DNA from 4 places in the Kitasatospora sp. NPDC090308 genome. Region 2 is predicted to be linked to each of the others. Evidence: riboswitches for the same ligand, from Rfam matches in the RefSeq annotation. Region 2 holds a riboswitch; each other region holds the start of a gene.
The links. Region 2 has a riboswitch for cyclic di-AMP ahead of ACIQVD_RS03760 (peptidoglycan DD-metalloendopeptidase family protein). Riboswitches for the same ligand answer to the same signal wherever they lie in the genome.
Positions count from the first base shown of each region.

Region 1: linked by a shared signal. The riboswitch ahead of ACIQVD_RS32110 (transglycosylase family protein) and the one ahead of ACIQVD_RS03760 (peptidoglycan DD-metalloendopeptidase family protein) in region 2 are both predicted to bind cyclic di-AMP.
Region 3: linked by a shared signal. The riboswitch ahead of ACIQVD_RS01880 (NlpC/P60 family protein) and the one ahead of ACIQVD_RS03760 (peptidoglycan DD-metalloendopeptidase family protein) in region 2 are both predicted to bind cyclic di-AMP.
Region 4: linked by a shared signal. The riboswitch ahead of ACIQVD_RS24325 (M23 family metallopeptidase) and the one ahead of ACIQVD_RS03760 (peptidoglycan DD-metalloendopeptidase family protein) in region 2 are both predicted to bind cyclic di-AMP.

Region 1 covers NZ_JBIVXY010000023.1:10,001-17,529, reverse strand. The annotation lists gene ACIQVD_RS32115 (AMP-dependent synthetase/ligase) at 1-1,115, opposite strand, end outside; gene ACIQVD_RS32110 (transglycosylase family protein) at 1,486-2,817, opposite strand; cyclic di-AMP (ydaO/yuaA leader) riboswitch at 2,823-2,992, opposite strand; gene ACIQVD_RS32105 (hypothetical protein) at 3,460-5,637, shown strand; gene ACIQVD_RS32100 (sirohydrochlorin chelatase) at 5,834-6,733, opposite strand; gene ACIQVD_RS32095 (DUF397 domain-containing protein) at 7,082-7,324, shown strand.
Region 2 covers NZ_JBIVXY010000001.1:864,261-871,789, reverse strand. The annotation lists gene ACIQVD_RS03785 (amino acid permease) at 1-385, opposite strand, end outside; gene ACIQVD_RS03780 (biotin transporter BioY) at 662-1,258, shown strand; gene ACIQVD_RS03775 (ribose-5-phosphate isomerase) at 1,330-1,815, shown strand; gene ACIQVD_RS03770 (PP2C family protein-serine/threonine phosphatase) at 2,067-3,269, shown strand; gene ACIQVD_RS03765 (hypothetical protein) at 3,664-3,858, shown strand; cyclic di-AMP (ydaO/yuaA leader) riboswitch at 4,230-4,381, shown strand; gene ACIQVD_RS03760 (peptidoglycan DD-metalloendopeptidase family protein) at 4,387-5,397, shown strand; tRNA gene ACIQVD_RS03755 (tRNA-Gly) at 5,542-5,615, opposite strand; tRNA gene ACIQVD_RS03750 (tRNA-Pro) at 5,776-5,849, shown strand; gene tig (trigger factor) at 6,091-7,491, shown strand.
Region 3 covers NZ_JBIVXY010000001.1:436,130-443,658, forward strand. The annotation lists gene ACIQVD_RS01860 (glycosyltransferase 87 family protein) at 1-1,292, shown strand, start outside; gene ACIQVD_RS01865 (carbohydrate kinase family protein) at 1,385-2,287, shown strand; gene ACIQVD_RS01870 (hypothetical protein) at 2,367-3,416, opposite strand; gene ACIQVD_RS01875 (NlpC/P60 family protein) at 3,644-4,705, opposite strand; gene ACIQVD_RS01880 (NlpC/P60 family protein) at 4,913-6,010, opposite strand; cyclic di-AMP (ydaO/yuaA leader) riboswitch at 6,021-6,174, opposite strand; gene ACIQVD_RS01885 (C40 family peptidase) at 6,574-7,529, opposite strand, start outside.
Region 4 covers NZ_JBIVXY010000011.1:206,065-213,593, reverse strand. The annotation lists gene ACIQVD_RS24345 (class I SAM-dependent methyltransferase) at 1-403, opposite strand, end outside; gene ACIQVD_RS24340 (sensor domain-containing protein) at 753-1,451, opposite strand; gene ACIQVD_RS24335 (GNAT family N-acetyltransferase) at 1,664-2,233, opposite strand; gene ACIQVD_RS24330 (hypothetical protein) at 2,284-3,096, shown strand; gene ACIQVD_RS24325 (M23 family metallopeptidase) at 3,168-3,986, opposite strand; cyclic di-AMP (ydaO/yuaA leader) riboswitch at 3,997-4,146, opposite strand; gene ACIQVD_RS24320 (YiaA/YiaB family inner membrane protein) at 4,388-4,678, shown strand; gene ACIQVD_RS24315 (alpha/beta fold hydrolase) at 4,851-5,729, shown strand; gene ACIQVD_RS24310 (TetR-like C-terminal domain-containing protein) at 5,729-6,313, shown strand; gene ACIQVD_RS24305 (hypothetical protein) at 6,344-6,535, shown strand; gene ACIQVD_RS24300 (hypothetical protein) at 6,711-6,935, shown strand; gene ACIQVD_RS24295 (SpoIIE family protein phosphatase) at 7,073-7,529, shown strand, end outside.

The DNA.
Region 1 (7,529 bases), on a different contig from region 2:
CGCACCCGCCGGTACACCAGCGCGTCGTACAGGCCGTGCGCCAGGCGCAGCGGGAGCGGCACCGGGCGGCCGCCGGCCAGCGCGTCCAGCTCGGCCCGGGCGTGGCGCACCGCCACCGCGGCCGCCCGGTCGAACACCTTCACCGCGCCCTTCGCCTGCGCCTCGGCCCGGCCCAACTGGTGGATCTTCTCGAACAGGTAGGGGACGCCGACCAGGAAGGTCGCGCCGAAGGAGGCCAGGTCCGGTCGCAGGTCGGCCGGTTTCAGGGAGGGGCTGTGGCCGATCCGGACCCGGCCGTACACGCAGGTCACCTGGATCATCCGGCCCAGCACGTGCGCCAGCGGCAGGAACAGCAGGGTGCACGGCGCCCGGCCGGTCGCCTCCTCGAAGACCGGCCCCAGCAGGGCGTGGCAGTTCGCCGCCTCGGTGAGGAAGTTGGCGTGGGTGAGCAGGCAGCCCTTGGGGCGGCCAGTGGTGCCCGAGGTGTAGATCAGCGTCGCCTCGTCCGCCGGGCCCCGGGCCCTCCGGCGGCGGTCCAGCTCCTCGGCGGGGACGGGGCGGCCGAGGGCGGTGAGCTCGCCGACGGCGTCCTCGTCCAGCCGCCACAGCGGGACCGTGCCGCCGGTGCGGGCGATCGCGACGGTCAGCACCTCGGCGGTTCCGGCGTCCTCCGCGAGCGCCAGCACCGCCCCCGAGTCCCGGACGATCCACTCCGCCTGCTCCACCGAGGAGGTCGGGTACACCGGCACCACGCACGCGCCGGCCGCCCAGGCGGCGAAGTCCAGCAGCGTCCACTCGTACCTGGTCCGCGACATCAGCACGATCCGCGCGCCGGGGCCCACCCCGACCGCGACCAGGCCGCGGGCCACCGCCGCGACCCGGTCCGCGAACTCCCGCGCCGTCACGTCCCGCCAGGAGCCGTCCGGTTGACGGCGCGTCAGCACCACCGCCTCCGGTGCGGCCTCCGCGTTGCGGAACGGCAGGTCGCCCAGGCTCCCGTCCTCGGGCGGTGGCACCAGGTACGGGGACCGGGCCTCGACGACCCGCCCGCCGGTGCGGAGCACCTCGACGGATGGGCGGGCGGCGCGGGCGGCCCGGGCGAGGGGGTGTGCCATGAGCGAACTCCCTTGGGTGGGGTGGGGGTTCGCCCAGGGTAGGTACTCGCCGGTAAACTTACTAGACGGTAAGTTACTTGACAGTCACGGAGGTTGCGGGCTCCGGGGCGCCCCGGTCGCCCGCCGGGGGGTCAGCCCTCTGCCGCGGCGGGGGCCCGGGGAGGAGGCGCTCGCCGTCCCGGCGGCCGGCGGCGCCGACGCGCACCATCACCTCCAGGGCCGGGTCCGCGTCCGGCGTGATCGTCGTCTTCGCCACGGTGCTGCTCCCCGGGCGTCGGTCGTCGGTCGTCGGGCCTTCTCGGGCCGAGGACAGGCCGCTGCCCCCGGGGCCGACCAGGGTCCCCGGGGGCAGCGGCGGTCGTGCCCGCGATCAGACGCGGCCCGCGAAGTCGGGGGCCCAGTTGGCGACGGTCTCGGTGCGGACGCCGGCGCTCGGGTTCGCGGCCTCGACGTACTTGCCGTCGCCGACGTACAGGGCGACGTGGTAGACGCCCGAGTTCGAGCCGTTGTTCGACCAGAACAGCAGGTCGCCCGGCTGCAGGCTGTCCAGCGAGACGCGGGTCGAGTAGTCCGCCTGGTCGGCGGCGACGCGCGGCAGGCTGATGCCGGCCTGGCGGAACGCGGCCTGGGTCAGGCCAGAGCAGTCCCAGCCGCCGTTGCCGGTGCCGCCGTAGACGTACGCCTGGCCGACCTTGGACAGCGCGAAGTCGATCGCGGCGGCCTTGGAACCGGTCGCCTTGGCGGCGGTGGTGGTGGTGCCGGCGGTCGTGGTCGCCGCGGTGGTGGCGGTCGACGCGGTGGCGGTCTGCGTCGAGCCGGTCGACGACTTCGCCGGGGCGCCGGACGGCTTGGCGGAGGAGCGGTTGTTCGTCCAGGACGAGCCCTGGGCGGCGGAGGACTTGGTGGCGGACTTGGTGGCGGAGGGCTTGGTGGCCGGCGCCGACTGCTGCGCGGTGGCGGACCCGCCGAGGGAGAGCTGCTGACCCGGGTAGATCATGTCCGGACCCTCGGTGAGGACCGAGCGGTTCAGGTCGTACAGCTTCTGCCAGCCGCCGTCGACGTGCTGGTTCTGCGCGATCGCGGACAGCCAGTCGCCCGCCGCGACGGTGTAGGTGCCGGCGGCCCGGTCGGTGGTGGCGGCCGGGGCGCTCTGCTCGGCCTGCGGCTGGGCCTGCGACGTGCCCTGCGACGTGCCCTGCGACCAGCCGTGCTGGGACTTGCCCTTGCCGCCGGACTGCGGCTGCGACTGCTGGGCCTGCGGCTGCTGGGTCTGCGACTGCTGGGTCTGGGCCGGGGCCTGGGTCTGCGCGGAGCCGGAGGTGTTCACCTCGGGGGCGGCGCCGCCCTTGGTGAGGCCGGCCTGGATCGAGCACACCGGCCAGGCGCCGGGGCCCTGCGAGGCCAGCACCTTCTCGGCGACGGAGATCTGCTGGTCCTTGGTGGCCAGGTCGGCGCGCGAGGCGTACGCGGTGCCGCCGAACTCCGCCCAGGTGGAGGCGGTGAACTGGAGGCCGCCGTAGAAGCCGTTGCCGGTGTTGATCGACCAGTTGCCGCTGGACTCGCACTGCGCGACCTTGTCCCAGGTCGAGACGGTGGCCGCGGAGGCGACGCCACCGGTCAGGCAGGGGATCGTGAGTCCGATGCCGACGACACCGGTGGTGGCGATCAGGCGGCGGGCGCGCTTGGCGCTGATGGGCAGCATGAAGAAGCGTTCCTCTCCCACGCCTGCGAGGTGAGCTGTCGGATTCGGGCTGGAGTTGCCCGGCCGCGCGCACCGTGTGGTGCGCCCGGCTTCACCCCAAGCCCCGTGCGGTCCTTCGACCGCCCGGGGCGACTTACCTGGTTCCCCCGCCCCTGCCGTGGTGCGTTGTGCATGAGCCGGCCCACCCGGCGGCAGGACTCGGCGTCCCGGGTGAGCTGGGTCCGTGTGTCCACGAACGTGGGCAGGAGATTAAGCGGAATTCAGCGGAATCCGCAAATGCCGGTGACGGGCGTCACAGGGCTCGGAATGGGCGATCAAGGAATGTCCGGCGAACTCCCGGACGGGTGGCGGAACCTGGCCGGGCGTCAGCCGATAAGCGATCTTGTGTCCGTTTTATGGCTCTATGTCGAGTTGTGGGTGAATATTCATGTTTGGCGGCATTCGGCGTGGGTCATTTGCCTGGTTGGGGCGGTATGTCCATCCGGTGGGTGCCGTGCGGGGCGCCCCGACGTGGGCGTCGAACAGGTGGCTGACCGTACGTCAGAATGCTTAAGCGAAAGGGAACCGGCCGCTTTCCGGCGGTCGTTCCGCCTATGCTTCCCCCGACGAATCTGGGTCGCGGGCCCCGGAAAGGCGGTCGTGGTGGAACAGCAGCGGAACGGCGAGCAACCCCCGGCGCGGCACCGGCGCCCGCCGGTCGGGCGGCGCAGGATGCTGACCTGGCTGGCGGTCGGGACGGCGACGGCGCTCGGCGGGGGAGTGGTCCTGCGGCAGTCCCTGGCGGGGGCCGACGAGCCCGCCGCCCGGCCCGGGCCGCTCGGCGTCGGCACCGGCGCGCCGCCCGGCCACCAGCACGGCACCGCCGCCCCGCCGCCCGCGTCCGGCAGCCCGCAGCCCTCCGTGCCGCCCCCGGTGCTGGACGGCGGCGGCCGCAAGTGGTCGGACGCCAAGGGCTGGGGCGGCAAGCCGCCGGGCCCCGGCAGCGCGGTGCGGATCACCGACAAGGTGGTGCTGGACGCCGACGCCGAGGTCGGCTCGCTGCTGGTGGAGCGGAGCGGCTCGCTGGTCTTCGCCGCGGACCGGACGCTGACCCTGGCCAGCGCGGGCAACGTCGAGGTGCGCGGCGTCCTGGCGCTGGCCCCCGACGCCGCGCACACCCACACCCTGCGCTTCCCGCACGTCGACGAGCGCCGCTTCGCGGGCGGCGGCATGACCGTCGTCGACAGCGACACCGGCCTGTGGGTCACCGGCCAGGGCTACCTGCGCCTGGACGGCGCCCCCCGCACCGCCTGGACCCGGGCCGCCACCGACCTCGGGCCCGGCGACACCGCGCTGAAGCTGGCCGCCGCCCCCGAGGGCTGGCAGCCCGGCGACGAACTGGCCGTCACCCCCACCGCGCCGCCCGACACCGAGGACTTCTCCACCGCGTACGACCTGGTGACCGTCGCGCGGGTCGACGGCGCCACCGTCACCCTGACCGCCCCGCTGCGGCACGCCCACCCCCGGGTGGCGCTCGGCGGCGGCGCGACCTTCGGCGCGGAGGTGCTCAACCTCAGCCGCAACGTCCGGGTCGAGGGCACCGCGCAGGGCCGGGCGCACGTCCACCTCACCTCCAGCCGCCCGCCCGACGTCCGGCACGCCGCGCTGCGCTGGCTCGGCCCGCGCGCCGACGGCAAGGACACCTGGGAGGGGAAGCCGGTCACCGAAGCGGTGCTGGGCCGGTACGGGCTGCACTTCCACATGCTGCTGGACACCTCGCGCGGCACCGTGGTCGAGGGCGTGGTGGTCCGCGACACCGGCAGCCACGCCTTCGTGCCGCACGCCAGCCACGGCATCACCTTCCGCGGCTGCATCTCCCACGAGACCTGGGAGGACGCCTACTGGTGGGACGGCCCGATCGACACCCGCACCCCGCAGGGCCCGTCCGACGACATCGCCTACGAGGGCTGCGTCGCCTCCCGCACCGTCTTCGAGCCCGACCCGCGCGGCTACCGGCTCACCGGGTTCAGCCTCGGCGCCGGGACGGGCTCCTCGGCCCGGGACTGCGTGGCCGTCGGCGTCCAGGGCGCCACCGGCGCGTCCGGCTACGAGTGGCCGGAGACCAGCGAGGGCGTCTGGACCTTCGAACGCTGCCTGGCGCACAACAACCTGGAGAACGGCGTCTTCGTCTGGCTGAACGCCGAGCACCACCACACCGTCACCCAGTACGCGGCCTACCACAACGGCGGCTGGGGCATCGAGCACGGCGCCTACCTGAACGACTTCGACTACACCGCCTCGGTGCTGTACGGCAACGCCGCGGGCGGCGTCGCGGTGCACGCGCTGGGCCGCGACCGGGGCACCGTCCTCGACGGGCTGCTGATCGACGCCGCCGGGCAGTCCGACTACGCGGTGACCACACTCAAGCACCAACTCGCCGGGGAGCCGGTCACCCTGAGCCGCAGCCGGCTGACCGGCTACCGCAAGGCCGGGGTGGCGTTCCGGGCCACCGACGACGGGAAGCCCGACGACATCGCGGTGCTGGACTGCGAGTTCGGCGGCCCGGCGGGCAGCGAGCTGTGGCTCGACCCGGAGTCGCCCGACCCGACCCGCATCCTGTTCCGCCCGGCCGGGCAGGCGCAGACCGTCGCGCTCGGCAAGGGCGGGGGAGGCGGGGGCAGCGGTGGTGGCGGCGGGAGCGGGGGGCAGGGAGCGGCGGGCGGCCGGTGGAACGCCGTCACCGCGCCGGCCGAGGCGCCCGTCCCGCCGCGCCCGGTGGCCCTGCCCGCGCTCGCCTTCACCGACAGCGCGCCGCGGACCGGGCGGATCACGGCGGGCTGAACCGGCGCGCGGGCCGGGCGCCGCGGGCACCGCCGCAGGCTGCCGACGGCTCGGCCCGCAGGTCGGTGCTGTGCCGGGGCCGCCGTCCCGGTCGCGGAGCGGGGGAGTGGCGGGCCGCAGGCCGGTGGCGGGGAAGCGCGACGGGCGGGAGCGCGTCGATTCGCTGCTCCCGCCCGTCGCGGTCCGTGGGCCGGGGTCAGCGCGCGGCGTGCGCCCCCGAGCTGGTGCGCTGCTGCTCGGCCGCGGCCTCGGCCGCCTCCAGCTGCTCCTGGGTCGGCTCGGGGAGCGCGGCCAGGTAGGCGGAGGCGATCAGCTGGCCCACCGTCGGGTAGGCGCCGATCGGGGCGGCGCTCGCGCAGCCGGTCTCCTCGGCGGCGGTGGCCAGCAGTTCGGGGTCGGCCTCCGGGCCGATCACCAGCGGGGCCAGCGCCGGGCGCTCGGAGCCGGTGGCCCGCAGGTGCGCGACGGCCGCGGCGACCGAACCCGGCACGTCCAGCGCGGCCGGGACCACGGGGACCGCCAGCCGGGAGGCCAGCAGCACGCCGGTGATGCCGGCCGAGGCCGCCGCCTCCTCGCCGCCGACCGTGGTCAGCACCACGCCGTCGGCGGCGGTGGCGATGGCGAACAGCCGGGCCCGGTCGGCCCGGGCCAGCCCGGCCTCGGACAGCCGCACGTGCACGGCCTCGGCCAGCAGCGGGTGCGGGCCCAGCGGGTCCAGCACCCGGGCGCCGGTCTCGGCGGCCAGCTTGTGCAGTTCGGGCAGGAAGTCGTGCGGCCCGGGCACCAGCGGGACCACCAGCGGTGCGGGCAGGCCCGCCTCGGCGGCGGCCGCCAGCAGGTCGGCGACCGTCGGCGCGCCCTCACCGCCCAGGTAGGCCGCCGTCACCTCGATGCCCGACTGCTCGGTGCGGACGATGGACAGCAGCTCCTCGACGACCGGGCGGCTCTCCGGCCCGGCGGCGGCCGGGACCGCCAGCACCAGGGCGGGCGAACCGGGCATGATCTCGGGGCGCTCGGGACGGCGGTGGCGCCCCCGCGCACGGGAGCCTGGCGTACGGACGGGCAGTGGCGCGCCCGGGATGGCTGCGGTGCTCATGCGCCAGATCGTAGGACATGTGCCCGCGCGCGTTGCAGCCGGATGCCGACAGCGGGCGGCTTTCCGTCCGGAAGTGACAGTGATCACAGGGTGAATCGTGACTGCCTGTGAACCGCGTGAAAGGTGGTGATGATCGACAACGCGCTGGCGAGTGTGTGCGGACGGTCATGGAGTGACTGGCGTTTCGCCCGGCTGTGTCCGCTTACGCACCGTCAATTACGCTGCTGTGAAGGGATGGTGTCGGCATCGGCACGTTCCTTTGCACAGGAAATTTCCCATGCTGATGCACGTGCAGGAGAGCTATCATCACGTCAAGTGAGGCGTTCGCCGGGCTATGGGGAGAAAACAATGCGTGAGGCGTACAACGGCATGGCGGCGACGGACCTGGACGGGGTGGTCTGGCAGAAGAGCCGTCACAGCAACTCGAAGGGCAACTGCGTGGAATTCGCCGCGCTGCCGAACGGCGACGTGGCGATGCGCAACTCGCGCTTCCCGCAGGGGCCGGCGCTGGTCTACACCCGGGACGAGATCACCGCGATGCTGCTCGGCGTCAAGGACGGGGAGTTCGACCACCTGGGCGGCACGCCCTGACCGAGGGCCGACCCCCGTGTGTCCGGGCCGTCGTGGGGCTTCCCACGACGGCCTTCGTGCTTCTCCGGTCCCTTCCGGTTCCCGGTCCCTTGCGGTCCCTTCCGTTCTCCCCGGGCGCGACCGGCCCCGGGCGTGCCGCCGTCACCGCGCCGCGGGCGGGTGCGGGGCGGGTGGTGGCGGCGGTTGCTGAACGCGGGGCCGCGAG
Region 2 (7,529 bases):
CGATGCCGGCCGCGCCGATCGCCTCCACCGCGACACCGACGCACAGCAGCACCCAGAACAGCCAGCCGACGGTGAACCCGGCCCAGCCGCCGATCTCCCGGTCCGCGTGCACCGAGAAGGAGCCGGAGGCCGGGCGGGCGGCGGACATCTCGCCGAGCATCCGCATCACCAGCATGACCAGCAGCCCGGAGGCGGCGAAGGCCAGCACCACGGCCGGACCGGCCGCGGCGATCCCGGCGCCCGAGCCGACGAACAGCCCGGCGCCGATCACCCCGCCGAGCGCGATCATCGACAGGTGGCGCTGCTTGAGCCCGTGGGCCAGGCCCGCGTCCTCGGCGGCCGGCTCCCGGGCGGGCACGGTCTCGGGGGTGGGGGTGCGGGACATGCGGAGGGTTCCAGACTGTTCGGTTAGCGGACGCTTTCGCGGGGGTCCGTCCACTATTCGGCATCCGGCGGGGGCCTCCCAGGCGGGACCGCCATCCGGACGGCCGCCCGACGGACGGTGACCGCACCCGCACCCACGGTGCGGATGAGGGCTCGGTCACAGGCCGGACCCGACAAGCCGGGGCGGTCGGCTTTTGTCGCGGCCGACGCGGCGGCGGGCGCCGGGCAGCGCGTAGGTTCACAGGTGATCACCCGCATCGGACCCCCGGGAGCAGCCATGGCCATCGCCGCGCCGACACCCTCCACCGCCGTCCTCGCCGACCTGCTGCCGCAGGCGTCCACCCGGCTCGGTGCGCGCGCCCGCGACCTGGCCCTGGTGGCCGGCGGCGCCGCGCTGACCGGCCTGGCCGCGCAGCTGTCGGTGCCCGTCCCCGGCTCGCCGGTGCCGGTGACCGGGCAGACCTTCGCCGCCCTGCTGGTCGGCACCGCGCTCGGCGCCCGCCGCGGCGCCGCCGCCCTCGGCCTCTACCTGCTGGCCGGCGCGGCCGGCCTGCCGTGGTTCGCCCAGGGCACCTCCGGCGCGGGCCTGGCCACCCTCGGCTACGTGATCGGCTTCGTGGTCGCCGCCGCGCTGACCGGCGCGCTGGCCCGCCGCGGCGCCGACCGCGGCCCGCTGCGCACCGCGGGCGCGATGGTGCTCGGCAGCCTGGCCATCTACGCCGTCGGCGTGCCCTACCTGGCCTTCGCCCTGGACGTCCCGCTGTCCGAGGCCGCCCACCTCGGTCTGTACCCGTACCTGGTCGGCGACGCGCTCAAGGTGGTGCTCGCGATGGGCGCCCTCCCGCTCACCTGGAAACTGCTCGGCCGCCGCTGACGCCGCGTCACCGCCGCCGGGTCCGCGCCCCTGCCGGGGAGCGGACCCGGCGGCATGTCACACTCGTGGTCATGCGCGTCTACCTGGGCTCCGACCACGCCGGATACGAACTGAAGAACCACCTCGTCGAGTGGCTGAAGGGGGCCGGGCACGAGCCGGTCGACTGCGGCCCGCACGTCTACGACGCCGAGGACGACTACCCGCCGTTCTGCCTCCGGGCGGCCGAGCGCACCGCCGCCGACCCCGAGGCGCTGGGCGTGGTGATCGGCGGCTCCGGCAACGGCGAGGCGATCGCCGCCAACAAGGTCAAGGGCGTCCGGGCCGCCCTCGCCTGGAGCGAGCAGACCGCGGCCCTCGGCCGCGAGCACAACAACGCCAACGTCATCTCGGTCGGCGGCCGGATGCACACCCTGGACGAGGCCACCAAGTTCGTCGAGGTCTTCCTCAACACCCCGTACAGCGGCGAGGCGCGGCACACCCGCCGGATCGACATGCTGTCCGAGTACGAGACCACCGGCGAGCTCCCGCCGATCCCGGCCCACCACCCGCAGGGCTGAGCCGACGGGGGACGCCCGCCCGGGCGTCCCCCGCCGCACCCCGCACCGCAGCAAGCACGGCTCGGGCGCACCGCGCCCAACTCGCGGACGTCCGGCCCCGGTTCGGCCGCTCCGCCGGTCCGCCCGCGGAGGACCCCCGCCCCCGGACACGTCCCGGGCGGCCGAAACCCGCCGGGCCCGCCGCCCCGCGTTGCACCCGGTGCCACCCGCCCCGTCGACGCGGGCACCGGCGGTGGATAAGGTCGGTCCCCATGGCCGGCAGCGCGCGTCCCAGTGCGACGGGCCGGGACGGCGGACCGTCCCGCGAACCCGTGACGGCCCGGCTGCGCACGGCGCTGTACCGGGCCCGGCGCAGGCTGCGCCGCACCGGGGTCGACTACTTCCGCGGCGACGGCGCCGACTGGTGGGCGTTCGCCGCGCTCGCCCTGGCCGTCCCGCTGCTGGTGCTGCTCAACATCCTCGTCCCGGACTGGGCGCCGCCCACCGCCCTGGTCCTGCCGGTGCTGGCCGGCGCGCTGCTGCTGCGCCCCGGCACCCTGGTGCTGCTGTACGCCGCCGCGGCCGCCGGGCTGATCACCGAGTCCCTGGTGCACACCGGCGAGCGGGTGGCCAGCCGGCAGCCCGAGGCGTACGCCCACGGCGTCACCCCGGGCGCCGCCCTGGTGGTCGGCGCGGTCGGCGTCGCCGGACTGCTGGTCGCCCAGTTCCGCCGCCGGATCGGCGTGCCCTGGCGCGGCGGCTCCACCATGCTCTTCGACCTGCGCGAACGGATCCGGGTCCAGGGCCGCGTCCCGCAGCTGCCCGACGGCTGGCACACCGACACCGCGCTCCGCCCGGCCGGCGGCCAGTCCTTCTCCGGCGACTTCATGGTCGCCGCCCGCACCGGCCCGGTGCTCGAAGTCGTCCTCGCCGACGTCTCCGGCAAGGGCATGGACGCCGGCAGCCGCGCCCTGCTGCTCTCCGGCGCCTTCGGCGGGCTGCTCGGCTCGCTGCCCGCCCACGACTTCCTGCCCGCCGCCAACGGCTACCTGCTGCGCCAGGACTGGGAGGAGGGCTTCGCCACCGCCGTCCACCTGGTCCTCGACCTGGACACCGGCGAGTACGAACTCCTCTCCGCCGGGCACCTGCCCGGCATGCACCGGCTGGCCGGGGCCGGCCACTGGGAGGTCAAGGAGGCCGAGGGCCCGCTGCTCGGCGTCTACGACGGCGCCAAGTTCGAGGGCGCGCGCGGTACTTTGGGCCCCGGCGACGTGCTGATGCTCTGCACCGACGGCATGGTGGAGATCCCCGGCCGGGACTTGGGCGAGGGCATGGACCGGCTGATGGGCGAGGCCGACCGGCTGGTCGCCACCATCCCGGCGGCCGGGCGCCCCGGGGCCGCGGTCCGGCTGATCGACAGCGTGGCCAAGCACGTCAACGACGACCGGGCGGTGCTGCTGGTCTGGCGCCGCTGACCCCGCCGGGCGCGGACGCGGCGGGCGCGGTGAGCACGGAGCGCCCACGGAGTGTCAAACCCCGACGTTGATCTTCGGCCAATTCCCCTGGCATACCCGGCCGGTGGGCACCGACCCGGTCTGCCTGCCGGTTTGCCGCGGCAGCTGCCGCGAACCGCCTCCCGCCGACGCCCCGTCAGGACCCGTCCGCTATCGTCGCGGTCGGCGAAAATCAGTCCCACCACCCGGGTTGGGGCCCCCGGTGACGGGGCAAGTCCTTTACGCAGTCCGCACGAGCGACCACACTGAGTCCGGATGGAGTGGTGGGGACACGGGGGGCAGGGGCCGGTTTCCGCCTGGAGCCGTCGCCGGTTCCGACCTGAACCCCCGCCATGAATCGAGGAAGTGAGTCCCGGTGGCCTTCTCCGTCTCCGCCCTTGTCCTGTTCGGCGTCATCGTCTTCATCTTCATCCGCAACAAGCAGTTGAAGGGCGGACACGCCATCATCGCCGCGCTGTTCGGATTCATGCTCAGCCAGTCGACCATGGCCGGGCCGATCCAGCAGTTCCTCAACTCGATCTCCAAGGCCATCTCCGGCATCGCGGGCTGACCACCCCGTCCGGCCTCGGGGAGCACGTTCCGACGGGCGGGGGCACCCCCGTTCCGGACCGCACCGCTGCCCGCGGGTGACCAGGCTCACCCGACCCGTCACGCCAGGTCAGCGCCCAGGTGCACGCAGTGGCCGACGTCGCCCGCTGTGTGCGGTTCGTGGGCGCACCGTCATGATCCCGTACGCGCACCGCAGCCCGTCGTCGGCGGAGCGTGACCTGGCGTACCGTCAGCCCCCTCCCGATCACGGGAACGGGGCTCTTCGGCGCTTGCCAGCTCCGCGAGCCGTGGGTTTTGCTTCCTCCGCAGCCCGGACATCGGCCGGGCTGGCCATCGAGCGGAACGCCTAGTCCTGCCGCCGTTCGGTGCCGACCAGACACCACGCCACGGCAGGAGCGGGGGAACCACAGGTAGTACGCCGGGCCCGGAACGCACGGGACGGCTCGGGGTGAAGCCGCGGAGACGCGGCCGGGCAACTCTCGCCCGAACCCGACAGCTCACCTCGTAGGCGTCGGAGAGGAACAGCTTCATGTCCGTCCAGGGCAAGCACCGCAAGCCGCGCCTGACCACCATCGCCCGCATCGCCATCGCCGCCGGCGTGGTGGGTGCCGCGGTCGGCCTCCCGGTCTCCGCCGCCTCCGCGCACGGCACCGCCGACCACCAGGACGGCGGCCGCCAGTGGGCCAACGTCTCGGTCGACGCCACCCCCGTCGCCGACACCACCGGCCACCCCGCCGGTGACGCCGCCGCGCAGACCTACAAGGTCGCCGCCGGCGACACCCTCTCGAAGATCGCCACCGCGAAGAACGTGGACGGCGGCTGGGAGAAGCTCTACCAGGACAACCGCTCGGTCATCGGCGGCAACCCGAACCTGATCTACCCCGGCCAGCAGCTGAGCGTCAACGGCCAGGCCGCCCCGGCGACTTCGGCCACCACCTCCTCGGACGCCGCGGCCACCGCCGCCGCCCCGAAGGCGCAGGCCAAGACCGAGGCCCCGGCCAAGGCGAAGGCCGAGACCCCGGCTCCGGCCCCGGCCAAGGTCGAGGCCAAGACCGAGAAGTCGTCCTCGGCGAAGTCGTCGACCGCCACCGCCTCCACCGGTTCGAGCAGCGCCGGCTCCGCCGCGAGCTCCTCCTCCGGCTACGTCGCCCCCGCGCCGGGCAGCGTCACCACCGGTTACAAGGTGGCGGGCTCCAGCTGGTCCAGCGGCTACCACACCGGCATCGACTTCCCGGTCTCCACCGGCACCAGCCTGAAGGCGATCGCCAACGGCACCGTGGTCTCGGCCGGCAACGGCGGCGCCTACGGCAACCAGGTCGTCATCAAGCTCGCCGACGGCAAGTACGCCCAGTACGCGCACCTCTCCTCGATCTCCGTCTCGGCCGGCCAGTCCGTGACGGCGGGGCAGCAGATCGGCCTGTCCGGCGCCACCGGCAACGTCACCGGCCCGCACCTGCACTTCGAGATCCGCACCACCCCGGACTACGGCTCCGACATCGACCCGGTCGCCTACCTGGCGGCCCACGGCGTCAACGTCTGATCCCCGGCACCACCCCCCGGAGGCCCCGCGCGACCCACCGCGCGGGGCCTCCGGGCCGTCCGCGGGGCGGGAGCGCGGGGCCGGTGCGCCGGAGGGGGAACGGCGACGGCCCCGACCGCTGGGCGGTCGGGGCCGTCGGCCTCGTGGAGCGGGTGACGAGAATCGAACTCGCGTGACCAGTTTGGAAGACTGGGGCTCTACCATTGAGCTACACCCGCAGGGAAGCGCCCTCCGCCACCGTGCGGTGGTGAGGACTGGCCCAGCGTACCTGGTCGGGTCGGTGGATTGCACACTCCTTCCCGTTGTCGGCTCGTCCCCGGCTCGTCGATATCGCCCCGGTCGGGGGCGGGTCGACGTGTACTCTTCTGCTCGGCACCACGGGGTGTGGCGCAGGTTGGTAGCGCGTCCGCTTTGGGAGCGGAAGGCCGTCGGTTCGAATCCGGTCACCCCGACCGCGTGCGGCAGGGTCTCGTCGGCGGGCGGGGCCCTGTTGTCGTTGCGGCCCCGTCGTCGTCGCGCCCCGCCGCCGTGGTTCCGCCGCCGTGGTTCCGGGCCCCCCGGGCTCCCGGCCCCCGGTGCCGGGCACAGCCGCTTTCGTGGTACCGGTAGGATGGATCGCTGGCGGTAGTACGGACAGCAATGCAGCCCCAACCGCCTATCGCCCTGACCGCAAGCCCCCTAGGAGACCCAACCGTGAAGAGCGCCGTCGAGACTCTGAACCCCACCCGGGTTCGACTCACCGTCGAGGTGCCCTTCGAGGAGCTCAAGCCCAGCCTCGACGCGGCGTACAAGAAGATCAACCAGCAGGTCACCGTTCCGGGCTTCCGCAAGGGCAAGATCCCGAACAAGGTGATCGACCAGCGCTTCGGTCGTGGCGCGGTGCTGGAGGAGGCCGTCAACGACGCGCTTCCGCGCTTCTACACGCAGGCCGTCGACGAGGGCCAGATCGACGTTCTGGGCCAGCCCGACATCACCGAGATCGAGGGTGTCGAGAACCTGGCGGACGGCGGGGACCTCAAGTTCACCGCCGAGGTCGACGTGCGCCCCGAGGTCACCCTGCCCGAGTTCTCCGAGATCGCCGTCGTGGTCGACCCGATCGAGGTCGGCGACGAGGACGTCGAGAAGTCGCTGGAGCAGCTGCGCGAGCGCTTCGCCTCCGTCAAGGACGTCGAGCGCGCCGCCGGCGAGAACGACATCGTGGTGATCGACCTGGAGGCCAAGGTCGACGGTGAGGTGCCGGAGGACGGCACCGCCACCGGCGTGAGCTACGAGATCGGCTCCGGCCGCCTGCTGGACGGCATCGACGAGGCCGTGATCGGCCTGTCCGCCGGTGAGTCCAAGACCTTCACCACCACCCTCAAGGGCGGCACCCAGGTCGGCAAGGACTCCGAGGTCACCGTCACCGTGACCGCCGTCCAGGAGAAGGAACTCCCGGCCCTGGACGACGAGTTCGCCCAGCTGGCGAGCGAGTTCGACACCCTCGAGGAGCTCCGCGCCGACTCCGTCAAGCGCCTCGAGCGGATGAAGGAGTTCGACCAGGCCACCCAGGCCCAGGAGAAGGTCCTCGACGAGCTGCTCTCGCGGGTCGAGATGGACTACCCCGAGAAGCTGCTCGCGGACGAGATCGGCACCCGCAAGCACAACCTGGAGCACCACCAGCTGGAGCCGATGGGCCTGACCCTCGACACCTACCTCGCCTCCCAGGACAAGTCCCGCGAGGACTACGAGAAGGAGACCGAGGAGCAGGCGAAGAAGGGCATCAAGACCCAGTTCGTGCTGGACCAGATCGTCAAGAACGAGGAGCTGGGCGTCAACCAGGAGGAGCTCACCGAGCACCTCATCCGCCGCGCCGCCGGCTCCGGCCTCACCCCGGACCAGTTCGCCCAGCAGGTCGTCCAGGGCGGCCAGGTGCAGCTGCTGGTCGGCGAGGTCGCCCGCGGCAAGGCGCTGGCCCTGGTGGTCGAGGCCGCCAAGGTGACCGACACCAACGGCGAGACCGTCTCCTTCGAGGACGAGGAGGAGGAGACCACCGAGGCCGCCGAGTCCACCGAGGCCGCCGCGGAGGAGACCTCCGAGGAGTCCGCCGGGGCCTGAGCCCCGTGACCGTCGGCCACCGACGGTGAAGTCGCACC
Region 3 (7,529 bases), 430 kb from region 2:
CCGCGCCGAGCCGCCGTCCGCTGTGGGCGCTGGCCGGCGGCTGGGTGGCGACCAGGGTGCTGGTCGTCCTGATGGCTGTCAACGTGCTGAAGATCGGCGACGTGAGCTCCGACATCTCGGTGATCTACCACAGCTGGTACGAGGTGCTGCGCACCGGCACCTTCCCGCTGGACGACGTGACCTGGCAGTACCCGCCGGGCGCGGCGCTGGTGATCCTGCTGCCGGGGCTGCTGCCCTGGTCGTACCTGGTGTCGTTCTTCGTGATCTGCGGGGTGGTGGACGCGGCCGCGATGGCGCTGCTGATGCGGGCGGGCGTCCGCCGGGGCCGCAGCTACCTGGGCGGCTGGTACTGGGTGGTGGGCGTGCCGCTGCTGGGACCGACGGCGTACTGCCGGTACGACATCATCGTGACGGCGCTGGCGGTCGCCGGCCTGCTGGTGATGCTGCGGCGTCCGGCGCTGAGCGGGGTGCTGCTGGGCCTGGGCGGCCTGTTGAAGGTGTGGCCGCTGCTGGCGCTGATCGGCTCGCCGCGCGGGCGGCGGACCCGGCGGGCGTGGACCTCGGCGGTGGCGTTCGCGGCGGCGCTGGGGTTCCTGCTGACGGCGGGCATGAACGGGGCGTTCGAGTTCCTGAAGTTCCAGTCGGAGCGCGGCATCGAGATCGAGTCGGTGGGCGCGCTGCCGCTGCACTTCGCCCGGCTGGCGGGGTCGTGGCACGGCACCGTCACGATGAACTACGGCTCGACGGAGTTCCTCGGGCCGTGGGTGCCGGTGATCTCCAAGGTGATGGTCGGGCTGTCGGTGCTGGGCTTCGGCTGGCTGCTGGTGTGGCGGCTGCGGGCGGCCCGCTGGACGGCGGCGACCACCTTCGACGCGGCGCTGTGCGCGCTGCTGGTCTTCGTCACGACCAGCCGGGTGATCAGCCCGCAGTACCTGATCTGGGTGGTCGGCCTGGTCGCGGTCTGCCTGACGGTGCGCGGCAGCAGCCAGCGCCCGGTGGCGGTGCCGGTGCTGGTGGCGGCGGCGCTGACCACCCTGGAGTTCCCGGTGATGTTCGGCTCGGTGAACCACAGCGAGCTGGACGGGGTGCTGGTGCTGACCGCCCGCAACCTGCTGCTGGTGGCGTGCACGGTGCTGTCGGCGTACCGGCTGTGGCGCTCGACCCGGCAGCGGGAGGCGCTGACCACGGTGGTGCTGCCGGCCGGGCAGGTGGGCCCGCAGTACCCGGTGCGCCCGGGCATCGCCTACGAGCAGGATCTGCTGGACGACCTCACCCCGGCCGACCGTCCCTGACCCGGCCCTCCCCTCAGCCCTCCCCCCGGCCCACCGCCTGCAAGTTTCTGAAACTCCTTGCAGTGCAGGTCCCGGGCTGCCACCATCGCCGGATGATCGACTACGACATCCTGATCGTCGGTGGCGTCGGCGTGGACACCATCGTGCGGGTGGACCGGCTGGAGGTCCCGCCGGGCCGCGACTCGCTGGCCGTCCCCCCGGTGCTGGACTACCCGGCGCACACCGGCAACGGCGTGGCCCTGGCCTGCCTGGCGCTCGGCCTGCGCACCAAGTTCGCCGACTTCCTCGGCGACGACCCGCAGGGCGCCCTGGTGCTGGCCGAGTACGCCCGCCGCGGCCTGGACTTCAGCCACCTGCCCGCCCCGGCCGGCACTCCGCGCAGCGTCAACCTGGTCGACCGGGACGGCCTGCGGTTCTCCTTCTACGACGGCCGGCACCCGGCGGACGCCCGGCTGCCGCGCGCGTTCTGGCTGCCGCTGCTGGAGCGCTCGGCGCACGTCCACCTGTCGATCACCGGCGTCAACCGGGACATGTACCCGGACATCGAGCGGCTGGGCCGCAGCAGCTCCACCGACCTGCACGCCTGGGACGGCGCCGACGAGCACCACCTGCACTACGCCCTCCGCTCGGACCTGGTGTTCCTCTCCGCGGCGGGCCTCGGGGGCCGCCCGGAGGCGGCGATGCGCGCGGTGCTCGCCCGGGGCCGGGCCGAGCTGGTGGTGGCCACCGCGGGCGCGGACGGCGCCTTCCTGCTGACCCGGGAGGACGCCGCGCCCCGGCACTTCCCGGCGGTCGACCCGGGCGCCCCGGTCGTGGACAGCAACGGCGCGGGCGACGCCTTCGTCGCCGGCTTCCTGCACCGGCGGCTGGCGGGCCGCCCGGCGGAGGAGTGCATGCGGGCCGGCGCGGTGGCCGGGGCGTACACCTGCACCGTCGCGGGCACCCACACCGCGTTCCTGGACGCGCCCGGCCTGGAGCGGGCACTCGACGCCTGAGCGCGGCACCCTGCCCGGCCCAGCCCGGCCCCGCCCGGCCCCGCCCGGCTCAGCCCGGCTCAGCCCGGATCGGCCCGGATCAGCTCCGGAGCCGGGCCACCTCGGCCGTCCAGTCCTTGGTGAACTCCGCGACCCCGATCCCGAGTTGGGCCTTCATGGCGCGCTCCAGCCCACCCTCGCCGAAGGCCCCGACGGTGCGGTAGAGCGCCACCAGCCGGTCCTGCCCGTACCGGCGGGCGATCAGGTCGCAGGCCAGCCAGGCCAGCTCGTAGGCCTGGGCGATGCCGACCGCACCGGCCGTGAACGCCTCGTCGGCGGGCAGCGCGGCGGGCAGCCGCCCGGCCTGGACGTCCTTGGCCAGCTCGGGGGCGATCTGCCGGGCGGTGCGTCCGGCGTCCCGGTAGCCGGTGTAGTCGGCGACGCCCTCGGAGAGCCACAGCGGCGTCCAGGACCTGGTGTCGGCCCGGGTGGCGACGTGGGTGGCCTCGTGGGTGACCACCACCCGGCGGCCGAGTTCGCTGAGCTGCCGGTACGCGTCGGGGTTGACCACGATCCGGTCGGCGGGGGCGTGCACGGGGGCGCCGCCGACCGCCAGGGTGACCGCCGCTATGCCCTGGTAGGCGTCCGCGGAGACGTCCATCCGGCGGGCGAACTGCTGCTCGGTGAGCGGCAGTTCGAGTAGCAGCCGGCCCGTGAACGGCCCCCAGACCGCCTCCACCGCGGGCACCGCCCGGTCCGCCAGCTCGGCCAGCGCGGCCAGTTCCGCCGCCTCGCCGAGGCCGAGCACCAGGCCGCGCCTGCCCTCCGCGGTCCGGACGGTGCCCAGGTCCCAGGGCGCGGCCGCGCCGGTCGGCACCTCCCGGGCCACCCGCCAGCCGGCCGCCTCGCGCACCAGCTCGACCTGCCGCTCCAGCAGCACCGGGTAGTCGTCCACCCCGGCCAGCCGGTAGCCCAGCTCGGCGCCGACCCGCACCCGGTCCGCGTCGGCGGGCGGCTCGGCGAAGGAGGTCAGCTTCAGCGCGTACGCGGCGAAGCGCAGCCCGGCGGTCCGGGTCAGCAGGTCCCGGTCGGCCTCCTCGGCGCCGTCCGCGGAGCCCGCCAGCAGCCCGGCGGTGTCCCGGCCGGCCACCGCGCGGGCCCGCTGCTCCAGCAGCCGTACGGCGGTCTCCCGCAGCCCGGGCGGCGGCGCGGGCGGCGCGGCGGGGGCCGACCGGGCGGGCCGGACCGGCGGGAGCGAGAGCTGGGCGGCCCCGGCGGCGGCCAGCAGCAGGGCGGCCCGCCGGGACAGCGGAGCACCGGCCCGGCCCGGCCCGGTGGCCGTCGCCGGGTCGGTGACCAGGGGCTCGTCGACGAGGCTCAGACCCGCACCACCGTGTTGACCGGCATCGCGCCGACGCTCTCGTAGCGGACCCGGGCCCCGGGGTAGGGGGCGTGCACGACGACGCCCCCGCCGGCGTACATGCCGACGTGGTGCCTGTCGCTGTAGAAGATCACCAGGTCTCCGGGCCGGGCTTCGGCGAGGCTCACCCGCCGGCCGGCCGTGGCCTGTCCCTGCGAGGTCCGCGGCAGGGTCACTCCGGCCTGCCGCCACGACCAGTACATCAGACCGGAGCAGTCGAAGGTGCCGGGGCCGGTCGATCCGTAGACGTAGGGGGAGCCGATCTTGGAGATGGCGGCGGCCAGCGCGGCGGCGGCCCGGTCGGAGGAGGGCGGCTGGTCGCCGAGGTCGATCCGGTCGGTGCCGCGGGTGGCGCGCTGCCGGGCCGCCCGGGCGTCGTCGGCCGTCAGCCGGGCCCGCTCGGCGGGGGCGAGGCCGTTCAGCAGCCGCTGGGCCTTGGCCAGCCGCTCGCGGACCTCGTCCTTGGCGGCGGACAGCCGCTGCCTGGCCTGCTCCAGCTCGTCGAGCTTGGCGCCGGCCTCGTGCCGCCGCTCGTCGAGCCGCCGGGCCCGCTCGGCCAGCTCGCGCAGCCGGTCGCCCTGCCGGGCGGTGGCCTGTTCGAGCGAGCGGGCGCCGGTCAGGTAGCCGGCCGGGTCCTGGTCGAGCATCAGCCGGACGGCGGGGTCGATGCCCTGGGACCGGTACTCGGCGGCGGCGACGGCGCCCAGGTCGCCGCGCATCCGGTTGAGCTCCTCCTGCCCGGCGGCGACCTGGTCCTGGAGGGCGCCGGCCTCGGCCTGGAGCCGCCGCTGCTGCTCCAGCGCGGCGTTGCACTGCTCGGAGGCCCGCTCGGCCTCCTCGTAGAGCTGGTCGACCCGGGCCTTGACCTCGCCGCGGTTGGGCGGGTCGGCGGGGCTGAGCGGGGCCGCGGCGGCCCCGCCCACGGTCAGGCCGAGCGCGCCGGTGGCGGCGGCGGTGAGCGCCAGGGCGCGGGCGAGGCGCTGGACGCCGGGCAGTGGGGTGCGGCGGGGCACGGACACGCGCGACGGCTCCGTTCTGCGGCCGGCCTCCGCCGCCGCCCGCGGTCGGACGGCCGTCCTCGCGGGGGCCCGGGGGCAGAGGTTAGCGATTCCGACCGATCCAGTCCAAACCCTGACAGCACCGAATATTTGACCCCTAATCGGGCATCCGAACGAGAGCGGCCCGGCACCCCGTGCGGGGTACCGGGCCGGGGCCTCGACGGAGCGTCAGATCCGGACGATCCGGTTGATCGGCATCGCGGTCGCCGACTCGTAGCGGACCTGCGCGCCGGTGTGCGGGGCGTGGATGATCTGCCCGTTGCCGACGTACATGCCGACGTGGTGCTGGTCGCCGTAGTAGATGATCAGGTCGCCCGGACGGGCGTTGGCGATGTTGGTGCCGAGGCTGGTGCCGGCCCCGGCCTGCGCCTGCGAGGTGCGCGGGATGGACACCCCGGCCTGCTTGTAGGCCCACTGCATCAGCCCGGAGCAGTCGAAGGTGCTCGGCCCGGCCGCGCCGTAGGAGTACCAGCTGCCCAGCTTGGAGGCCGCCGCGCCGACCGCGTTGCCCGAGAAGCTGGAGGACGCCGGGGCGTTCAGCTCCGCCCGGCCGCTGTCGCGGGAGGCCCGCTGCTGTTGCTGCTGCTGTTGCTGCTGCTGCGCGGAGTCGGCCTTCGCCTTGGCGTCCGCGGCGGCCTTGGCCTCGGCGGCGGCGAGCTGCTCGCGCTCCTGCTGGGTCAGCGTGTTGAGCAGCTCCTGGGCCTTGGCCAGCTTCGCCTGGACGTCCTCCTTGTCGGCCTTGAGGGCCTTGGTGGTGGTGTCCAGTTCGGCGAGCTTGGTCTCGGCCTCCTTGCGCTGCGCGTCGAGCTTGGCCTGCTCGTTCTGGAAGGTCTTGAGCAGGTCGGCCTGGGTGGAGCCGACCGCGTTCAGCGCACCAGCCTGGCCGAGGAAGGTGTCCGGGCTGCTGGAGAGCATCAGCTGCATGGTCTGCGGCATGGTGCCGGTGCGGTACTGCTCCGCGGCGATGCCGGCCAGCGACTCCCGGGCGGAGGTCACCTGCTCCTGCTGCCGGGCGAGCTGGTCCTGGAGCTGGCCGACCTGCTTCTGCAGGTCCTGCTGCTTCTCGACCGAGGCGTTGAGCGCCTCCGTCTTCACCTCGGCCTGCTCGTTGAGCTCGTCGACCTGGGCCTTGACCTGGTCCTTGGTCGGCGCCGGGTCGGCGTGCGCCCCGCCCTGGGCGGAGAGCGCCACGGCAGCGGCGGCGGTGGCAGTGAGAATCGAGACCCGGGCACGGCCGACGGGCTTGGGACGGCGATGGGACGCCACGAAGGCGGACTCCTTCTTCCTCACACCGCCTACCGGGTGAGCTGACGGGTTCGGGCTGGAAGAGATGCCCTACGGCGCTTCACCGACCGCGCGCGGCGGTCGGCCCGGCGCCGATTCACCCCGGGGGAACGTGGTTCCCCGGCTCCGTTCGACAGCACCCCCGCAGGGGTATCCCCGTCGGCAGACCCGGTGTTGACGGTCTGCCCGCTGCGTCACGGACTCGGCGGCGACCTCCGCCGCCGCCCCCCTTGGGCGATCGACACTGCGGTGGTCGAAGCACGACCCTAGTAACCGATCCGTGATCCGTTCAAATCCTTGTCGGAAAAAAATCTGATTCTGAATCAAATACCTCGACACTTATGACCGAACGTGATCGGTTCACTACCCAGCACGGAGCAATTCTCACCCTGCGGCCGGAAAACACCACACCCGGGCGTGTCACGGATCACAGCAGGATCCCGACCCGCCCGGGCGTGTCACAGTGCGTCAGTTGTCGCCCGGTGAGGCGTTTGTCCGATTCGCCGGGCCGTCGATCAGCCCCGGCCGGACCCGACCCGCCCCGGTCAGACCCGGCGGATGGTGGAGATCGGCAGGGTGTCGACCTTCATCGTCTTCACCACGTCACCGGTGCGCGGCGCGTGCACCACCAGGCCGTTGCCGATGTACATGCCGACGTGGTGCCGGTCGCCGTAGTAGATGACCAGGTCGCCGGGCTGCGCGTTGTGCCAGTCGGTGCCCACGTTGGTGCCGTAGCTGCCCTGCGACTGCGAGGTGCGCGGCAGCGAGACGCCGGCCTGCTTGTACGCCCACACCATCAGGCCCGAGCAGTCGAAGGTGCTCGACCCGGTGGCGCCCCAGACGTACGCCGAGCCCTGCTTGCCGAGCGCGGCCGCCACCGCGGTCGCCGCGTAGCCGCTGGCCGGCGGCAGGGTGGACGGGTCGACCCGGGAGGCGCTGCGCGAGGCGGTGCCGCCGCCGGAGCCGCGGAGGATGGAGGCGCGGTCCGCGGCGTTCAGCTTGGAGAGCAGCTTCTGCGCCTCGGCGAGCTTGGCGTTCACGTCGTTCTTGGCGTCGTTGAGCGCCTGGGTCTGGCTGTCCAGCTCCTGGAGGACCTGGGAGGCCTCCTGCTTCTGCTGGTCCAGGCGGCGCTGCTGGTCCTTGAGCGACTTGAGCGTCTCGGCCTGGGTGCTGGCCGCCTGCCCGAAGGAGGTGGCCTGGGTGAGGTACTGGTCCGGGTTCGAGGAGAGCATCAGCTGCATCGACGGGTCGACGCCGCCCTGCCGGTACTGGTCGCCGGCCACCGCCGCCAGCCCGGAGGCCAGCTCGGTCAACTGCTCCTGGCCGCGGGCCACCTGGTCCTGCAGGTCGTCGGCCTGCTTGCGCAGCTGGTCGGCCCGCTCCTTGGCGCCGTTGTACTTCTCGGCGGACTGCTCCTGCTCCTCCAGCAGCTTGTCGACCTGCGCCTTCACCTCGTCCTTGTTCGGCTGGGCCGGGGCGGCGTGCGCGCTGGCCTGGGCCG
Region 4 (7,529 bases), on a different contig from region 2:
AGCGGTCGGGGTGGGCGGTGGCGTCGGCGGTGAACAGCCGGCGGGCGCGGTCCCAGCTGCGCAGGTACTTCTCGGGGCGGCGCAGGGCGGGCAGGTGGCTGCGGGGGTCGCGGCGGATGGCGGCGGCCATGGTCGCCCGGCCGTCGGCGGCGAGCGCGGCGAGGCGGTGCGGGCCGAGCGCGTAGCCCGGGTCGGCGGCGACCACCTCGCAGCCGAGCGCGCGGGCCTCGGCGGCGAGCGCGGCGGCCCCGCCGGGGCAGTCCAGGACGGGGCCGGGCAGCCGGGCCAGTTCGACCCGGGTGAGGCCGAAGCAGGCGCAGTACTCGTCCAGCGGCCGGGAGGTGACCAGCACCGGCGGAGCCTCCGCGGGCCGGGAGAGCCGGGCGAGGGTGGTCGGGCACATGCGGGGCCTCCGGACGTTCGACGGGCCCGGGGTGCGGCCCGGGCCCGTGGTCATCCGACCACGGGCCCGGGGGTGTCGCACGTCCAGTCGGTGCCGGGGGCGCGACCGACGCGGGAGGAGATCCGGCCGTCGACCGGTCGGCGGCGGAGGTCCGCACGACCCCGGGGAGACCGGGCCCCGACCGAAGGGTCGGCTGGCGACCGGGAAGCCGAACGGCACCCGCAGGCTCGGCCACCGGCGGAGAGCAGGGCTCGGACGGCCGACGGCGGAAACCCGACCGGCCCCGGGAGGACCGGGCACCGGCCGGGGAATCCGCCGACGGCCGCGAGGGCGAACGGCGGCTGCGGGCTCAGTCGTTGGCGGAGAGGAGGGCCCGGGCGGCGAAGCGGTGGATGCCGGTGAGGCCGCGGATCAGCTGCGGGGTGAGGAGGACGAAGACCAGGCCGAGCACGCAGACGCCGGCGATCTGCGAGGGCTCGGTGAGCTCGTAGACGTGCTGGACGCCGTGGGAGTCGCGCCAGTCGGCGACCCGGTAGCCGTCCCAGGGGGTGTAGCGGCCGAACACCCACTGGTAGGCCGGGAACAGGGCGAGCGACCAGCCGAGGCAGAAGAAGGTCACCGAGAGCGTGAAGCTGAGGATCGCCCAGGGGAGCATGACGAACTGGTGCAGCGCGGCCTTCCAGCCCGCCGGGTCGGCCAGTCGGCCGGTGATCCGGCCCCAGACGCCCTCCCGGCGGACGGTGATCTCCGGCGGAGTGGGCAGTTCCTCGCCCAGCAGGGTGCGGATCCGCAGCCGCTCGGCGGCGCCGAGGCCGCGGGCGACGGCCAGCAGCAGGGCGAGGACGGGCAGGCCGATCGCGGTGAGGGAGAGGCCGAGGCCGGCGCAGAACAGCGGCACGACCAGGGCGAAGCCGAGCACCGCCATCGGCAGCCCGCTGAGCACGTAACCGAGCTGCTGGAAGGTGCGCCGGGAGAACGGGGCGCGCCAGAACCCGGGCCGGTCGAGGTGGCCGCCGGGGCTGGTGACGGGGTACGCAGCGGTGGACATCCGCGGTCCTTCGGGTCGTCGGGCGGCCCCGCCGGTCGGCGGTGCCGGGCACGTGCTCCAATCTGCCGCAGCGGCCCGGCCGGGGTAATGACGCCTGCTGCCGAATCCGTGGTGGGGTTAACCCCCGTCCCGCCCTGCGGCCCGCTCTCCCCCGGACGCGACGGACGCGACGGACGCGACGGACGCGACGGACGCAGCGGACGCGACAGGCGCTACGGACGCGACGGCCCGGCCCACGGCGGGCCCGGCCACTCGGGGGCCAGCAGCGAGTACTGGAGCGCGTCGTGCCACCCGCCGTCCCGGTGCGACTCGGCCCGGATCCGGCCCTCGTACCGGAACCCGGCCCGGGCCAGCAGCCGGACCGAGGCGGTGTTGGCGGGGTCGCAGCGGGCCGCCAGCCGGTACAGGCCCAGGGTCTCGAAGCCGAGCGCGCACAGCAGCGCGGTGACCTCGGTGGCGTACCCGCGGCCCCAGGTGTCGCGGCGCAGGACGCAGCCGAGCTGGGCCGCGTGCCCGTCCTCGCGGGTGAGCGCGGCCTGGCCGACCGGCTCGCCCGACGGGTCGTCGACGGCCAGCCGGTAGTGCGTCCGGGGCTCCTCCTCGACGGCCTCCAGGTACAGCTCGACCTGGTCGGCGCAGTCCTCGAAGTCCCGCACCCCGAACGGGAGGTGGCGGACCGTCTCGGGGTCGCCGTGCACCGCGTGCAGGGCGGACACCTCCTCCGGGGTGTGCCGGTACTCCCGCAGGGTGAGCCGGGGGCCGCGCAGCCGGAGGGTCTCCATGGCCGCCGACCCTACCGGGCGCCGGTCCGGGGACCGGCTACCGTACCGGGGTGGACGACGACGACCTGCACCTGCTCCCCCGTACCCGCGCCGCCGATCTGCTGAGCTGGGCGGACGGGGCGGGGCTCGACCCGGTGCCCGAGCCGGCGGTGCGGACCGTGCTGACCCTGCTGGAGCTGGGCGGGGCCCGGCTGCACGAGGGCCTTCCCGAACTCACCTCCCCGGTGCTGGAGCACCTGCTCTACGAGCAGCTCCACCTGTACGTGCAGCCGGACGGCGACCCGGCGGCGTACCCGGCGGCGGTGCGGCTGCTGATCGAGTGGCAGCGGGCGGCCCGGCGGCTGAACGCCAAGCGCGCGGAGAAGCTCCGCGCGGAGGCCGACTGGCAGGGCGAGGTGCTGCTCTCCCTGCTGCGCCGCTCCGACCTGGTGACCTGGCCCCGGCTGTACGCCCTGCTGCTGCGCGCGGACGGGGTGCCGACCGCGGACCTCGGTGCGGTCCGGGCCTGGCTGGCGGCGTTCCGCGAACTCCCGGAGGAGGAGCGCTTCGCCGCCTTCGACCGGGTGCCCGGCCTGGACGGGGACGGCCACTGGGACCAGCCGGGACGGCCGCTGCTGATCGGCGTCTCCACCGACGGGGCCCGGCGGCTGCTGGAGCAGGGCCTGATGCGGCGCAGCTACCGCAACCTCGCCGAGCTGAACGCCCGCGGACTGCCGATGCCCGCCGAACTCACCGGCGCGTTCGAGGAGTTCGAGGAGGCAGTGGCGCAGGCCGCGATCGACCTGTGCGGCGAGTGGACCGTCCCGGGGCTGCCGCGGCTGCTGCTGGAGGAGTTCCCGGAGCTGGCCCCCGAGGAGTACTGAGCGGGCCGGGGAGTACCGAGCGGGCCGGGGCGGCCGGGCGCGAGAGGGCCGCGCACCGCCCCGGGCGGGGCCTAGGGCCGGAGGCCGAGGTGGTGCAGCCAGGGGAGGGGGTCGACGGGGGCGGCGCCGCCCGGGCGGACTTCGAGGTGCAGGTGGGGGGTGGTGGCGTTGCCGGTGGCGCCGACGGCCCCGAGGACGGTGCCGGGGGCGACCCGGCCGGCGGGGGCGGCGATCCGGGAGAGGTGGCAGTACCAGAGCTCGGTGCCGTCGGGGAGGGTCTGGATGACCCGGTAGCCGTAGGTGCCGGACCAGCCCGCCGAGGTGACGGTGCCGGCGGTGACGGCGGTGACGGGGGTGCCGGTGCGGGCGGCGAAGTCCAGGCCGGTGTGCAGGTGGGCCCAGTGCGCACCGGGCTGGGCGGACGGGTCGGCCAGCCGGTAGCCGGCGACCGGCAGGACGGCCTCGGCCCCGGCCGCGGTGGCCTCGGTGGCCACGGGGTCGGCCGCGGTCTCGGGCGCGGTCTCGGCCCGGCGGTCGGCGTGCTTGGCCTCCGCCTCCTGCGCGGCGGCGACCCGGGCGGACTCCTCGGTGGCGGTGCGCTGCCCGTCGGCCTGCTGGAGGATGCGGGCGGCCAGGGCGAGGCCCGGGTCCGCGGCGAGCAGTCCCTCGGAGGCTTCGTCGGCGGCGGCGACGGGGGCCGGGGCCGGTGCGGCGGCCTGGGCGGGGGCGGCGGCGAGGCCGGTGGCGCCGAGGGCGGCGGTCATCGCGGTGACGCCCAGCAGCGGTGCGCCGACGCGGGCCTGGCGGGGCAGCCGGGGCCGGACGGGTTCGGTCTCGACCGGGTGGTCGAGCAGCTGGGTGCCGGTGCTCTCGGTGTAGGTCGACGCCACGGGGGCGCGCTCCTTCCTTCCCTGCCGCCGACCGGGTTAGCTGACGGGTTCGGAGGTGGAAGGTCTCCTACGGTCGGGCCCAGGGCCGTCCCGATTCACCCCGGTGGAACGTGGTTCCCCGGCTCCCGGGCCCGACCGCGGGGGTGGGCCCGATGGATTAGGCGTGGCGCACGGTGCCGCATGGTTACGGCGTTGCCGACCGCGCTGCGTTATCAAACGTTAATCCTATGGACCCCATGATTCCAAGCGCCTACCGAGGTGCAGTGAAACTTTCCTGACGCCCTATGGGCGATTTGTGACGGTTCGCCAAGGGGCCCGGTTCCGGACATGACGGACCGTGACGGCGCGGTTGAGTATCCGTACTCACGACCCCCCGCCGCCCCCGGCGGGACCCTGGCCCCATGACCGCATCCGTGCCGCACCGCACCACCTCCGCCTACTACCTGCAGGCCGTCGCCTCTTTCGCGTTCGCCACGGCCGCCCTCGTCCTCGGGATCGCCTACCTCCCGGTCAGCGCCTGGATGCGCGCCTTCCTCGGCGTCGGCCTGCTCTACGAGATCACCTCCGCGTTCACGCTGGCCAAGGTGATCCGCGACCGCCAGGACGAGGGCGCGCTCACCAGCCGGGTCGACCAGGCCCGGCTGGAGAAGCTGCTCGCCGAGCACGACCCGTTCAAGGTCGACGGGATCTGACCGGACGGGGCCTGGCGGGATCCGAGCGCCCGGCGGGCGGGCGGCGCGGGCGGCAGGGGCGGGCCGGTGGCCGGGAGTTGACGGCTAAGGCTATTAGCCTTAGCTTTATGGCTATCGGCAGGAGCCGGGCCCTGAGCGCCCGGAGCGCCGGACGCCCGCCAGGAGGCCCGCGATGAACAGCACCCTCGGCACCACCACCCGGTACCTCGACGTCACCGGCGGCCGGATCGCCTACGACGACGCCCCCGGCCCCGGCGTCCCGGTCGTCCTGCTGCCCGGCATGCTCGACAAGCGGGCCGTCTACCGCCACCTCGCCCCGCTGCTGGGCGCCGCCGGGCACCGGGTGGTCAGCATGGACCTGCGCGGCATGGGCGAGTCCTCGACCGGCTTCACCGACCACAGCCCGGCCGCGATCGCCGAGGACCTGGCGGCCCTGCTGGACCACCTGGACCTGCGCGGCGCCGTCCTGGTCGGCAGCTCGTACACCGGCGCCAGCGTGGTCCGGGCCGCCTCGCTCGCCCCCGGGCGCACCGGCGGCGTGGTGCTGATCGACGCGTTCGTCGAGAACCTGCCGCTGAACGGCTTCCAGAAGGCGCTGTTCGGCCTGGCCGCACCGCTGGTCACCGCGTTCCCCGGGCTGTGGAGCGCGATGCAGAAGTTCTACTACCCGGGCGAGCGGCCCGCCGACTTCGACGCCTACCGGGCCGGGCTGGCCGCGATGCTCCGCGAGCCCGCCCGCAAGGCCGCGCTGCGCGGCTACCTGAGGGGCGACTCCGCGCCGGTCGGCTGGTGCGCGGCGGTCGACGTGCCCGCGCTGGTGCTGATGGGCGACAAGGACCCGGACTTCCCGCGGCCCGGGCTGGTCGCCGACCGGCAGGCCGCCGCGCTGCGCGGCCGCACGGTGATGATCGGCGGCGCCGGCCACTACCCGATGGCCAGTCACCCGCAGGCCGTCGCCGACGCCCTGCTGCCCTTCCTGGCCGGACTGGGCGGGCAGGTCGGGCAGGCCGGGCAGGCAGGCCCGTCCGACGAGAACGGGACCGCCCGCTGATGCCCCGCGCCGGACTCTCCACCGCCGCCGTGGTGGACCACGCCCTCGAACTGATCGACGAGCGCGGCGCCGAGGCGCTCACCCTGGCCGCCGTCGCCGCCCGGGCCGGCGTCGCCACCCCCTCGCTGTACAAGCACGTCGCCGGGGGCCTGCCCGAACTGCGCCGGCTGGTGGCCGTCCGCACCACCGAGGAGCTGGCCGACCACCTGGCCGCCGCCGTGCTCGGCCACTCCCGGGACGCGGCGGTCCGCGCCCTGCTCGCCGCCTACGCCGGGTACGCGCTGCGCCACCCCCGCCGGTACGCGGCGCTGCCGCAGGCGCCGGACCCGGAGCCGGGCCCGGCGCTGGCCGCGGCGGCCGAACGGCTGGTGGGCGTGCTGTTCGCGGTGCTGCGCGGCTACGGGCTGGCGGGCTCGGAGGCGGTGCACGCGGTGCGGACGCTGCGGGCCGCGGCCCACGGGTACGCCTCGCTGACCACGGCGGGGGCGTTCCGGCTCGCCGAGGGCACGGACGTCACGCTGGAGCGGCTGACCGGCGTGCTGGTCGAGGGCCTGGCCAACTGGCCCGGCGCGGAAGGCGCGTGACCTCCGGGGCGCTGCCGCGTTCTACCCGGTATGAAGAAGCGCAGCCTGCTCGCCTTTGCCTCGCTCGCCGTCGGCGTGGTCGCCTCCCTCACCGCCCCCAGCGCGCACGCGGCGCCGGAGCACGGGGCCGGGCTCGGCCCGCTCAAGGACGCCGTCTCCGCCCCGGACCTGCCGCTGGACGGGGACACCGTGCGACCGGCCGCCGAGCAGCCCGGGGCGTGACCCGGGCGGCCACCGGTCCGCGGGGAACGCGCCGGTGGCGCGACGTCCACACCTTTTCGCAACCTGACGCCCACCATTCCGACACCACTGGTGCGTAACACTGTCCTTCGGTCGGGAAGTCATACCGCGTGGAGACCTTCCACGGGTGTGACCGACAAGCACGGAGGACCAGGACATGCCGCAGGCGACCCAGCGCACCGAGCCCGGCACCGGGCTGATCCCCGTTCCCCGGACGGCGCCGGACGGCGCGCCCGGCGCCGCGCGCCCGGCGGCCGCCCCGCCGCGGGAGGGCTGGGGCGCCGCGCTGCTGCGCGGGATCGCGGTGGCGCGTTCGCTGCGCTCGCTGCGGCCGGTCGCCGCGCGCCCGCAGCGCGGGTACGGCGAGGTCGACGGCCAGTAGCCGCGGGCGGTGCCGGGAGCGGCCGGGTGTCGGAAATGCCGGTGCTGTCCCACGTGTCGTGAAAGCGCCCGGTTGCCCGGTGCGTCCATAAGATGGGCAGCACTGGCACGTCGACCGGAAGGGCCGGGCGCCTCCCCATGGACCAGGACCAGAGCTCCCCGCGCCGCGCCAGCCGGTCCGAGCTGCGGTGCGTACGGGCACTGCTGCGGGCGTCGAGCGCGGCCGAGCTGCTGGCGGCGCTGCTGGCCGAGGGCCCGGCCTGGATCACCGGCGAGGGCTCGGCGCTGTACCTGCTGGACGGCGATGGGGCGCTGCGGCTGACCGCCTCGCACGAGCTGCCCGCGTGGGCGCACCGCAAGTACGCCGTGGTGGACCCGGCGGGCGGGCTGCCGGTGGCGCTGGCGCTGCGGCGGCGGGAGCCGGTGCTGCTGAGCCCGCAGCGGACCAGCGCGGACTACCCGAACGCGGCGGCGGGCCTGGGCACCGGCCTGGTCGCGCTGGCGGTGCTGCCGCTGGTGGTGGACGGGGACCCGGTGGGTTCGCTGGCGCTGGCGCTGGCCCACCGCGGGGCCGTCCCGCGCCGGGACGTGGAGC